Regions from separate parts of the Paenibacillus sp. RC21 genome, predicted to be linked through region 1. Evidence: riboswitches for the same ligand, from Rfam matches in the RefSeq annotation. Region 1 holds a riboswitch; each other region holds the start of a gene.
What was found. Region 1 has a riboswitch for thiamine pyrophosphate ahead of ABIA61_RS19305 (ABC transporter substrate-binding protein). Riboswitches for the same ligand answer to the same signal wherever they lie in the genome.
Positions count from the first base shown of each region.

Region 2: it holds a riboswitch for thiamine pyrophosphate, as region 1 does, so the genes downstream of both, thiC (phosphomethylpyrimidine synthase ThiC) here and ABIA61_RS19305 (ABC transporter substrate-binding protein) in region 1, are expected to answer to the same signal.
Region 3: it holds a riboswitch for thiamine pyrophosphate, as region 1 does, so the genes downstream of both, thiM (hydroxyethylthiazole kinase) here and ABIA61_RS19305 (ABC transporter substrate-binding protein) in region 1, are expected to answer to the same signal.

Region 1 covers NZ_JBIYCS010000006.1:71,389-75,674, forward strand. The annotation lists gene ABIA61_RS19295 (ABC transporter permease) at 1-297, opposite strand, end outside; gene ABIA61_RS19300 (MTH1187 family thiamine-binding protein) at 294-587, opposite strand; gene ABIA61_RS19305 (ABC transporter substrate-binding protein) at 987-2,033, opposite strand; TPP riboswitch at 2,234-2,343, opposite strand; gene ABIA61_RS19310 (pyridoxamine 5'-phosphate oxidase family protein) at 2,609-3,043, shown strand; gene ABIA61_RS19315 (bifunctional 2',3'-cyclic-nucleotide 2'-phosphodiesterase/3'-nucleotidase) at 3,266-4,286, shown strand, end outside.
Region 2 covers NZ_JBIYCS010000010.1:84,106-88,391, forward strand. The annotation lists gene ABIA61_RS23775 (Fe-Mn family superoxide dismutase) at 1-375, opposite strand, end outside; gene ABIA61_RS23780 (alpha/beta hydrolase) at 631-1,668, opposite strand; gene ABIA61_RS23785 (IclR family transcriptional regulator) at 1,968-2,711, shown strand; TPP riboswitch at 2,819-2,931, shown strand; gene thiC (phosphomethylpyrimidine synthase ThiC) at 3,115-4,286, shown strand, end outside.
Region 3 covers NZ_JBIYCS010000001.1:943,821-948,106, forward strand. The annotation lists gene ABIA61_RS04135 (DsrE/DsrF/DrsH-like family protein) at 1-368, shown strand, start outside; gene ABIA61_RS04140 (metal-sensitive transcriptional regulator) at 445-711, shown strand; gene ABIA61_RS04145 (rhodanese-like domain-containing protein) at 776-892, shown strand; gene ABIA61_RS04150 (right-handed parallel beta-helix repeat-containing protein) at 918-2,090, opposite strand; TPP riboswitch at 2,184-2,293, shown strand; gene thiM (hydroxyethylthiazole kinase) at 2,357-3,163, shown strand; gene ABIA61_RS04160 (fibronectin type III domain-containing protein) at 3,458-4,286, shown strand, end outside.

The sequences.
Region 1 (4,286 bases):
ATACAGAGCCGATTTGAGAAAAGGGATGGTATGAAGAACAATGGCGATCAATAGTCCAGTTGCTGTGCCGATAGCAAATCCCGCCAGCGTTAAGCGAACGGTAGCCCAAGTATGGGCACCAAGCAGCGCCGACTGGGCCATTCCTTCCTGCACGATCAGGGACGGAGCTGGCAGTAACCAGGATTCAACATGTAAATAGGAAACCGCCCCCTGCCAGGCGGCTAAAAAGAAGAGGACCGCCACAAGGGGCGGCCATACGCTTTTCCACCAGGATGCGCTTTTGCCTTTCGGATTCATGGGCGATATTTCTCGGTCAGCTTATCCATGCTGATGCCCTGCGGGTTATGTGCGATTTTGATTTGTGAAATGATGCTTGGACTGCCTGCTTCCGTCAGTGCCTCGTGCATTTCTTTAACCACCTTCAGCAGCTCGTCCAGCTCGCCTTCCATGGTCGTATCCAATGGGTTCACCTGATGTTTGACACCGGAGCGCTGAATAACTTCAATTGCCGTATCTACATATACGTAAGAGTCCTCGTTATTGGGGGTTTTAGGAATTACTTGAATACTGAGCAGTGTGTTAGCCATGTGAATTCACCTGTCCTTCATTGGATTGTTTTTAGGGAAATATGGTGGTTTAAGGCGGGTGAGACCGCTCCGCGTTTCATTTGATCTTACGATCGCTGTTGCCGTGGGATTCATTGAATAAATTTAAAAGGTAAGAATCCCACGGCAAAGGCGAACGCTGCGCTTCTCCAGATTCAAATGAACCGCTGCGCTGCCAACCACCTTAAAACCATCATATTTTTGGGTTTTATTGGTGTGGCATTTTTACAAAAGCAAAATGAACATAAAAACGAAGTGGACGGAATGGTGCTGTACAAGCGTTAGCGGTCGCTTTAAAAGCCTTCCATAGGAAAGCTCGCTTCGGAAGCATCAACCGACTGCGTAGTGGCACAAAGGTACTTTCAAGTTCGATTTACAAGATTAACGCTTGGGCAGGAAGTCGTTTGTGAAGGCTTTATCGACTTCCAAAGGCTTGCTGAGCAGCTTGCGTTCGTACATCCAGTCGGAGTAGTTTTGCCATACTTCCGTTTTTTGTACGCCCCATTGGGCGGCATCGTCCTGATAACGCGGGCTTAGCCATTTTTGGCTGGCGAGTACCAGCTTTTTATCCAGTTCCGGAACCGCTTTGGTCAAGATGTCTGCGGCTTCTTCCGGGTGAGCGATGGTATATTCATAGCCTTGGGCGGTCGCGTCCATGAAGGCCTTGACCAGTTCGGGATCATTTTTAATGGTCTGTTCGTTGCTCACGATGACGGGTGTATAGTAATCCAGACTTTTGGAATAATCTTTTACATACAGCATATCCAGTGGTTCACCCCGTAGTTGGGCTTCAATCCCGGTCCATGCGTAGAAAATCCAGGCAAAGTCGATATCCCGCTTCACGGCTGTAAAATAATCGGCATTACCCATGTTGATGATCTTCACCTTGCTTACATCGCTCTTGTCTGCGTCCATGATGGATTTCATGACCGCTTCTTCTACGGGCGAACCCCAGCCGCCGTATTTTTTACCTTCAAAATCCTTCGGGCTCTTAATCCCGCGGTCAACCGGGGCTGCGAAGCCTGATGTATTATGCTGAATGACCGCAGCGATGGATACGAGCGGTACCCCTTGCGTACGAGCTTGTGTGACTCCCTCCTGATAACTGATACCAAAAGGTACAGCATTGGAAGCAACCATTTGATCGGCTCCGCCCGAACCGGGCTGAACGATCTGGACATTCAAGCCTGCTTTTTCGTAAAATCCTTTGTCCTTGGCGACATAGAGTCCCGTATGATTCGTATTTGGCGTCCAGTCGAGCACGACTTTAACATCCTTGAGTCCCTTGGTCGGGGAGGTCGCTTGGGTATTGGCGGCAGGAGCCGCGCCTTGTGGTGCAGAGGGGGAGCCTCCGCCGCAGGCGGTCAGAGTCAGGGTCATGAGCCACAGACTGATCAGCCCTAGGCTTAACATTTTCATGCGCTTCATCGTTGTGTTCTCTCCTTTTATTACCCGTAATCCGTCGGATCAGACAGCTTATGTTTCCCATTTTACAAAAATAACTTCTGCCGGACGCTATCTGTTCCAACAACATCATCTTCAACAAAAAAAGCGCCCCGATGTTCCGGGACGCTTGCGCTTGTATATACCAAAGTAAGGGATGGCCCGCCGTAATAAGAAAAAAGGGGCGCATCTTGCTTAAGCATTCCTACGCTGGCATTACCCAGATCAGGTTGTAAGGGTCAGTGTCTTGGGACACACTCTCAGCCGGCCGATTCCAGCACCCCTGGCATTGTATAGTCGAATGGGTTATTCAATTCGGGTTTACTACGACGATTATATGCCTAGAAGGCGGGTCTGTCCAGCATTGGGGAAGAAGTGACGGTTCATTTGCCGTACGTCAGGGTACACTTTTACTGTGAGCTTTGTTTTGAAAATGACCATGATCCCATCGGTTGATGTTGTTTTACAGAACTGCCGCAGGTATGGTTTGATGAGCTGGTGTTGGAACATGGCATGGGCATTCACAGGAATTCTAATTTGCGAAAAGGAGTTGTTGTACCGTGGGTAAAACGGAAACATTGGATCGCAGCCAACTGGAACAAGCCATTGTAAAGGCTTTGGATAACAACAAATTTTGCTCGTTGGGTACAGTAGAAGGCGGCAAGCCGAAGGTGCGCTATATGGCTCTTTTTAACGAAGGGCTGAACATTCATCTCGCGACAGATCGCAAAACACATAAGGTGGAAGAGCTGAAGGATAATCCAAACGCTTATCTGCTGCTGGGCTATGAGGTTGGCGGTACGAAGGAAGTCGTGGAGGTTGAGGCTACTGTCCGGGTAACGGCTGACGAGGGACTCCGCAAACAAGTGTGGAATGATTCGTTGAAGGAATGGTTTTCTGGCCCGGATGACCCCGATTATGTCATTCTGGATGTGAATTCGACTCGTATTGAGTATGTGGGTAAGCAAACCGGACGTCAGGTGTGGGAGAAATAGAATTGGATAGAATATGAGGAAACCAGCAATTCTCCGAGTTATTTGGGAGGTTTGCTGGTTTTTATGTTTGCGGAAAATTAATTATTTTTTCATAAATAAATGGAGTAAATGACTACTCTTTTGTCCGGCGTTGGATTAAAATAGGAATGGTGGGTTCAAAGCTTACATATATGTGCAAAAGTATGTGTATGAGGCCTACATCTTAATGAGGAGGGATATATTTTGATATTTCATAAAAAATGGTTTAGAGGGCTTACAGCAGCAGTCGTTGCCTGTAACATGCTGGTGTTTTCAGCCGCTCCGTCTTGGGCTGCCAGCGAATCCAAGGATAGCGGTACAGTGAATTTGCGGATCATGGAAACAACGGATATTCATGCGGCCTTGATGAATTACGATTACTATGCGGACAAGGAAACGAACGAATATGGCTTGATTAGCACAGCTGGACTGATCCAGCAGGCGCGCAGTGAAACGAGAAACAGCCTGTTGTTCGATAACGGCGACTTGTTGCAGGGCAATCCACTGGGTGATTATATGGCCAGAAGCAAAACCTTCGAGAAAGAAGGCGGTGTCCATCCGGTCTACAAGATGATGAACTTTATGGGCTATGATGCGGCTACGGTGGGGAACCACGAATTTAACTATGGTCTCGACTTTTTGGAAAGATCACTCAAGGGAGCTGATTTTCCTTACGTAAATGCGAACGTATATTACGATGATGGGGGCCAAGGGACTAAAAATTATTTTACCCCTTATCGGATTCTTGATAAAACGGTAACGGATGAGAAGGGGAAAGAGTATACGCTCAAAGTAGGCGTGATTGGCTTGGTAACGCCCCAAATTACACAATGGGATGAAGGCAATTTGAAGGGAAAGGTCGTTACCAAGGACATTGTGGAAACGGCAAAAAAGTTTATTCCTCAAATGAAAACCGAGGGTGCTGACATTATTATTGTGCTGGCACACACAGGTTATGAGGATGTACCGCAGACTCCGATGATGGAAAATGCCGTTAAATATTTGAGCAAGGTAGACGGAATTAACGCTATTTTATTTGGACACGCGCATAAATCCTTCCCCGGCCCTGATTTTAAAGAAATGAGCGGTGTAGACCTGGATAAAGGAACGATCAATGGTGTGCCGGCTGTAGAAGCTTCCTCATGGGGCAAGGAGCTAGGTATTATTGACCTGACCCTGGAAAAGAAAAAATACGAGTGGAACGTAACAAATTCACAGTCTGAAG
Region 2 (4,286 bases), on a different contig from region 1:
CTGTGAATCTGATGTCACTCCTGCCGTTGCCTCAATCGATTGTAGCTCTTCTGGTGCCGATCCTGACCCCAATTCTCTCGATTGCCCCGGATGCCCGGCTTGTGCTTGTGCAGCCGCCGCCGACCGCTCCCATTGACGATGCCACGCCTGATCTGCCGGATCAAGGGCGCTTCGCTGCTCTTCAAGCAGCTCTATAGCGGTGCGTTCCGTCTGTTCGAATACCGTCCTCCAGTCATCCAGCAGCCGCACGTAGGCAGGCTCCAGGCCCTCTGTAGCGGACTTAATCACTTCCACATGCCAGCTTTCCTGCTGTTTCCAATGCCGGATTTCCTCCAGCACACGTAAGGGCAGGAAAGACCCGTAAGTACTCAGCATCGTTTTTACCTCCCGTATCCCACTATGGCTATCCGGGCTGGTCCCAAGAACCTGACCCGGATGCATACGTACCCAGTATATTCGCCGTCTCATCGGGAATATGTCTATAAACTCCCCGATCCGGCGCGGACATGTAATGTGGGGCAATGAATACATAGTTGGACGCAAAAAAAGAAGCCTCGCTGCGGCACGGGTTAAGTGTCCACAGACGGGCTTCTCTATGTTGAAAGGAGTATGGCTTCTAAAATAGACCCCTTACTTCGTAGTCGTTTGTTTACTGGCATTAGCGATAGTTTTCTTGTCCTCCAGCTCTTGTACACCGCTTAAAAACGTCGATACCCGCCGCAAATACTCACGTGGATGCTCCCTGAAAATAAGCTCATGCAGCCCGTTTTTGACAATCCATACACTGGAAAGCGGGTTGGTTTGATTGGCAGCGAGCTTTTCCGCAATCGGGTAAGGAGCCTTTTCATCCTGCGTCCCATGTACAAACATGATCGGGAACGGATAGTTTTCCGCTTTGACCTCTTGGTATGGAATCTGATGCAGGCTGGTACCGTTCAAGACTGGAAACAGCAGCTCCAGAATTTCCAGAGATGGATGGCGCGGCAGATCAATTTGATTATGAATGTTATGGTACAGCGTATCCGGCTCCAGGAGGAAGGTGCTGTCCAAAATCATGGCGTCCACATCTTTGGTTTGCAAGCCCGCCTGAAGAGCAGTTCCTGCCCCCATCGAGAAGCCCCATACGATAATCTCCGAGGAACCGCGTTGCTTCGCAAGCTGGATCGCCCCGAGAAGCTGCTGGGATTCCGCTTTGCCTCCGGTTGCGACGGCTTTGCTATTTTGTGATGCGAATCCGTAATCGAACATGACAACGTTAAAATTCAAACGGTGGGCATAATGCGCCAGATCATACATCGGAATCCAGCTTTCTTCGCGGTTGGCCCCATAACCGTGGCTGAAAATAATCGTTTTCTTCGATTGATCCGCCGGGATATACCAGCCCTGCACCATCCGGCTGCCGTCCTTGGCGGGGAAGCTGACATCCTCGTAGGGCATTCCTTTGGCCTGCATCGGGTTCGAGTACAGTGGCGCGACGGTTGGATTCGTCAGTACCCATGCGATATAGGCGTGCAGGGTAATAAAGCAAAACAATAGAAAAAATACGACCGACAGCAGCAAGGCAATAACGACATGCTTGATTCGCAGCAGCCGGGGGTTGATCAGTGGGGTGGACGGCTCATGGACAGCATGCTGTAGCTGAGAGCTGCGCTGGGATGTCGAAATCATGTAAGAGCCTCCTTATATAAAAATGAACTCCGTTTCATAGAATTCTAGGTACAATTCCACTTGAAAATGATAGTTTATGTCCGTATAGATACCTATTATCGTATGATGCGTGTTATCCAAAGTCAACGGCTGAACCGGAAAAGTAAAAATGATGCAAAGATTTGTCGATGTTTGTTCTCGTTCTGTAATATGGCTGTCACAAAAACATTGGTTTACAGTAGCCGCGACTATTCTATATAATTTATGTAACCATGTTTCATGGTGTGAAACGAATATGGAACAAAGAGGAGCGGTTCACAATGGAAGACCGTAAATTAACGGTTCGCGCCGTGGAGCGTGCGCTTGATATACTGATGTGTTTTACTGGAGATTCCGATCTGGGTCTAACAGAGATTGCTTCCAAAATTGGTTTACATAAAAGTACCGTTCATCGGCTGCTGACCACGCTGGAGGATCGGGGCTTTGTCGTTCGGAATCCCGCAACGGAAAAATACCGGCTCGGCATCCGGATATGGGAGCTATCCACCCATCTGTCGCAAAGCGACGAGCCGGCGATTCTATTACAGCCAGCGATGGAAGGATTGCGTGACCGTCTGGGCGAAACGGTCAGCCTATACCTGCGCGATGGCAGTATGCGTATCCGCATTCAGGCCGTGCAGAGCAATCAGGCGATCCGCCGCGTTGCGCCAGTGGGTGCAAGCATGCCGCTGGCTGTAGGAGCCTCCAGCAAGGTGCTGGCGGCCTTTATGCCGCAGCAGGAGCTGGAAGCCCTGCTAAGCGGGGATGAATGGCCGCCCTCGGTAGACCCGGAGGTCTATAAGGCTCAATTGCAGGATATTCGTGAGAAGGGCTATGCGACCAGCTATGAGGAGCGGGAGCCGGGCGCTGCTGCTGTGGCTGCGCCTATCGTGAATCGGAAGGGACAGGTCGCTGCGGCCTTGTCTGTATCCGGTCCGGTCAGCCGACTAGCGCCCGAGACGCTGCATGATTTTGCACCGATTTTGATCGAGGCGGCAAAGGAAATGGGGCTTATGCTTCCATAATCTTTGGAAAAAGGGACCAGAGAAGGGTTGCCAAAGCCGTAAATTTGAAGTAATCTGATGGGGATGGCGGGTTGTCAGTTATAGCCGCCTCATGCGAATAGAATTATCACAGTTACTGGGGGAGCCTGTAATGCCGGGCTGAGATGGAATCGCACTAGATTTCGGACCCTTTGCACCTGATCTGGATCATACCAGCGTAGGGAAGTAATCGGCCATTGAAATGTATACGTAGCCGCTGTCTATGGCAATGCATCGGAGTATGATTCCGCGTGCGTAGCCGTCTGCATAGCTGTTTCGTTAGATTAGCCGGTTCCCTGGGGAACCGGCTTTTTTGCATAGATCAGCCAGCCTGGGGATGGTTCCGGATCGGTGTGTCATTTCATCGAAACGGGAGGAATGGACAATGAAACCGACAGAAACAGAAGGAACAGCAGGGAACGCAGTGGATGAACAGACAGGAGGGGTGAAGCCCTTTCCGGGGAGCCGCAAGGTATATATTCAAGGCTCGCGGCCGGACATTGCCGTACCGGAGCGTGAAATCGCCCTGCATCCCACACATACGCCACAGGGCACGGAGCATCATGAGCCGTTACGTGTGTACGATACGAGCGGTCCCATGACCGACGAAGCCTATCAGGTCGATATCCGTCAGGGCTTGCCTCCATTACGGCGGGCTTGGGCACTGGAACGGGGCGATGTGGAGGCTTACGAGGGGCGTGCCGTCAAGCCAGAGGATAACGGGTTGAAGCCCGGCTCCAAACGGGAGACGGCTGAATTTCCCGGCGTAACCAACCGTCCGCTCCGTGCGCGGCAAGGGCGTAGTGTAACGCAAATGCATTATGCGCGGCAAGGGATCATTACGCCCGAAATGGAATTTGCATCCATCCGCGAAGGGGTGGAACCTGAGTTTGTTCGACAGGAGTTGGCGGCTGGACGAGCTATTTTGCCTTCAAATATCAACCACCCGGAAAGTGAGCCGATGGTGATTGGGCGTCATTTTCACGTGAAGATTAATGCGAACATTGGTAATTCTGCGGTTACGTCCTCCATCGAGGAGGAAGTGGAGAAAATGACCTGGGCTGTACGCTGGGGCTCGGATACGGTCATGGACCTGTCCACAGGCCGTAACATCCATACGACACGTGAATGGATCATCCGTAACTCCCCTGTGCCGATTGGGACTGTACCACTGTATCAGGCGCTTGAAAAGGTGAACGGCGAAGCCGAGGCGCTAACGTGGGAGCTGTATCGTGACACGCTGATTGAGCAGGCGGAGCAGGGCGTGGACTATTTCACCATTCATGCGGGCGTGCTGCTGCGGTATATTCCGATGACGGCAAGTAGAATGACAGGAATTGTGTCCCGTGGAGGGTCGATTATGGCGGCATGGTGCCTTGCGCACCATCAGGAGAACTTTTTGTACACGCATTTTGAGGAAATATGCGAAATCATGAAAGCCTACGATGTGGCCTTTTCCCTCGGGGATGGTCTGCGTCCGGGTAGTATCTATGATGCGAATGATGAGGCACAGTTTGCTGAGCTGGATACGTTGGGTGAGTTAACGCAAATTGCCTG
Region 3 (4,286 bases), on a different contig from region 1:
TCTTCTTTACGTTTTGGGGGCTAAACACGCTGCGTAAGGAGGAACTCGTACGCACAAATAAGGGGCTACTCGAAAAAGCCTTTGGCTGGATGATGCCGCGTGGACCCCAAAAGCTTGCATTGTCCAAAATGAATTTTGCAGGACTCGGCCCGCAGATGATCAAGCATGTCATGAAAAAGCATAATGCGCTTTCCCTTCCGCAGCTTATTGAGCTGGCACAAGAGCAGGGAATCAAGCTGGTGGCCTGCACCATGACCATGGATCTGCTAGGGCTTCAACAGGAAGAGATGATGGACGGTTTGGAATATGCCGGAGTAGCTGCCTACCTGGGGGATGCTTCGCAGGGCAAGGTAAATCTATTCATTTAGGGTGTCCTAATTATTTTTTTGGTTTATAATATACCTATACATGTATATGATTAAATCAAAAAGGAGTCTATACCTTATGGATTACAATTATAGTGATGAACTGAAAACGCGCCTGAGAAGAATTGAGGGTCAGGTGCGTGGGGTACTTCGTTTAATGGATGAAGGACAGTCCTGCAAGGACGTAGTAAGCCAGTTATCTGCCGTACGCAACGCATCAGATAAAGCGATTGCCCAAATCGTAGCAGAGAATCTGCAACGTTGTATATTGGAAGAGCAAGAAGCTGGTGGAGATACAGATAAACTTGTTAAGGAAGCGATTCAGCTTCTAGTAAAAAGCCGTTAAGGAGGTCATTTTCGGTCAATTGCTGGAAAGACAACACGAGCTTGATCCGAAGTAAGAAAAGATTATGGTATGCAGAAGCGGAAACCGCAGCGGGCTGGCATGTGAATTACTTGGCGAAAAAGGTTTTCATGCGGTTAATATGATCGGTGGCATGAATGAGTGGACAGATACAACGGTATAAGCATAAAATTTTTCTTAGGGCAATATTATTTCAAAAAATTATTGCCCTCTATACATAAGGAATACTGAACATAAGTGCCTAAATTTTGATTGAAATAAACACGATTTTGAGAAGTTTCCTTCGTAACCCGAATGCCAAAATCCCCATTTCCATTGGATATGATTTCATTTAAATGAATGCTGGATTGTTGAACATCCGTTTCCAGATAAATACCGTTCGAATCACTCGTCCAATCACGAATTTTACCACGCCCTTTCCATGCTCCAAAATTAGAAATGTTATTACTGGAAATATTGATTTTAGAACATCGCAAAACCTGGATGCCCGAGAAATCAGGATGATCAATCGTGTTGAACATCACGTTAATACCGCCAGAGAGCTGATCCAGTTCAATGCCAAAAAAGCGAGTGTCCAAGATAATATTATAAACAATCTCTAATCCATGGTATCGACTGCTTAATGAAATAGGGTGCTCTAAATTGCGGGAAACACGAATACCTGAATTGATCGAACGAAGGATGATGTTCCTTTCAATGCGATTGTTATAAGCGGGCAATGAGTAAGAGATACCGGAGAGAGGAGAATCCTTAATGAGATTGCCCAATACTTCGGAATCACGGCACATATAAAAAGAGATCGAGGAGCCAAATACATTGTTATAGCGCACTTTACCATTTTTCTGAAGAGAAAAGGATATGCCATCCCCTATAAAATCAGAATATACGGTGTTATTTTCAAACACATTTTCATTATCGAGATGATTTTCTTCTACTGCTGCAATCGTTTCTGCGCCTGCTGCCACCTTTGGACCCGCAAAGTATACGGCAAAAATACTTGCAGTACCTAAAATTTTATTTCCTTCAATGCGGGTACGGTTAGAGGATGCAATAACAAGAGCTGCTTGAGCAGAGTGAGTTAATGAATCTAGGGTTAAACGGGTAATTGAAACATCATTGGCGTTAATTGTAATTAAGTCCTTTGAAGGATCGGTTTGACGGAGTATCGTATGTTCAACGGATTCACCCTGTATTTTTGTAGCATGATTTTGAATCAGCACAGTAGAAGAAACATTGTAAATACCGTTTTTCACAAAAATATTTGTTTCATTGGATGCTAAGGCTTCAATTAGAGAAAGGTAGTCACCCGATCCATCAGCGGCTACAACAGCAGACGGGGAGGAGGCGATAGATTTGTCCAAAAAGTAAACCTCCAAACGTTTTCTACATATTGCGATCCATGTCTTTATGGCAATTACCTGTTGATTTTTGTACGACGAACCCGTAACATTAGAAAAAAATATAACGGGAGCCTGTGGAAGCAAGCTGAGAGTACGACTAAGCCGTCGTAGACCGTGTGAACCTGTTGGATAATGCCAGCGTAGGGATATAAGTGTATACATATGTATAAGCCAACAGCCTTTCACAGGTTCCTGAAGAAAGAAGGTTGTTTTTTGTGTTAGATAATATGGCTTTGTTGCTACAAAATATGCGGGATACGAATCCGCTCATTCACAATATAACCAATGTGGTCGTCACCAATTTCACGGCGAACGGACTGCTCGCGCTCGGCGCTTCACCAGTTATGGCATACGCCAAAGAGGAAGTCGCAGATATGGCCCGAATTGCAGGGGCGCTTGTACTTAACATCGGTACGTTAAATGAAGAACTCGTAGAGTCTATGATTGTGGCTGGTTTATCGGCTAATGAACATGGGGTACCCGTGCTGTTAGATCCCGTGGGTGCGGGAGCGACTCCATTCCGCACAGCCTCCTCCCTCCGTATTCTGGATCGGGTCAAGGTGGATATTGTTCGTGGTAACGCTGCTGAAGTTGCACAAATCATTGGCGAAGACATGCAGATTAAAGGTGTCGATGCTGGAGAAACAGGTGATTTGAATATTTCACAACTTGCAGTCAAAGCAGCCCATCAACTGAATACCATTGTTGCAATCACCGGCAAAGAAGACGTCATTACCGACGGCCGTATAGGGTGGATCATTGAAAATGGCCATAGCCTGCTTACCAAAGTTACCGGGGCTGGTTGCCTATTAACTTCGGTACTGGGCGCTTTCACTGCTGTCGAAAACGACAGGCTTACTGCTGGTATGGCAGCGCTTGCTGTATATGGTGTTGCTGCTGAAATGGCAGCGGAACGAAAAGGCACGGAAGGACCAGGAAGCTTTCAGATCGAGCTGCTTAATATGCTGTTCGCTATAACGCCGGACGATGTACGCCAGTACGGTAGGGTGCGCCCGCTAGATCGGATATTCTGAAATCAAGCATAAATCATACGATTATCTTTGGTATCCGCGCTGGGCGCGGTTTTTTATGTATGCAAGTCCTTGTTCTTCTATTGGGGCAAGAGCTTGTACTGATAGTCTGGGAACGGAAGTACAACTCAATGGAGTCGATCAGTCTAAACATTTCCTATAAATATTCCGATAACTATTAAATGGGCACCTACTGCTCATGCCAAATATTGCCAATTATGTATTGCAGCAGTGGATTTTTGTAAGCTTGCTTACTGGTTAGACAAATACATATTGTTATCAAGGAGAGCATAGATCATGAATAAGAAGCGCTTGCGCCAATGGATGGCTCCGTTCGCAACGGCTACACTGATTTTAAATACGGGATATGGTATCTGGGGAGGGACGGATGCGGTGGCGAGCCAATCCGCTGCTCTGAGTATTGCACCAGCAGAGGTGAGCAATCTGACAGCGGTTCCGTTAGATACAACAAGGGTGAATTTGTCTTGGACCAACCCGTCGGACATCAATTTTGACCATGTAAAGGTGATCGGTGTCAGCACCGACGTGTATGTAGATAACATCCTAAGTAACTCTTATACGCTGAGCGGCTTACAGCCGAATACGACATATACCTTCCGAGTGAAGACGGTGGGTAAGAGTGGTAATGAATCTCAAGGTACTACAGTACAGACTAAAACAGCTTCCGTTGATGCTCCTGTAGATAAGACACCACCAGGAGAGGTAAGCGGGCTGACAGCGACGAATGTGGGTTACAACGCTTTTACTGTGAATTATATATTGCCGAAGGATGCTGACCTGAACCAAGCCATTATCTATTTAAATGACAAAGAGGTGCAGCGAACTACAGGGACGTCCTATACGTTCAGTGGATTGATTGCTTCGACAAACTATAAGGTAACAGTTAAGACAGTGGACAAATCCGGCAACATATCTGGAGGGGTCAATATTCCGGTTACGACAACAGCGCTCACCGTCGATACAGTGCCAGAAGTAACAGGAGCTTCAGTGACATCAGTTAATAACTATAGCGTTACTGTTTCCTGGACGAGGCCCAGCGGAATTAGTACGGTCAGTCTGTATAAGGACGGACAACTGGTAACCGATTCAACAGGAACATCCTATA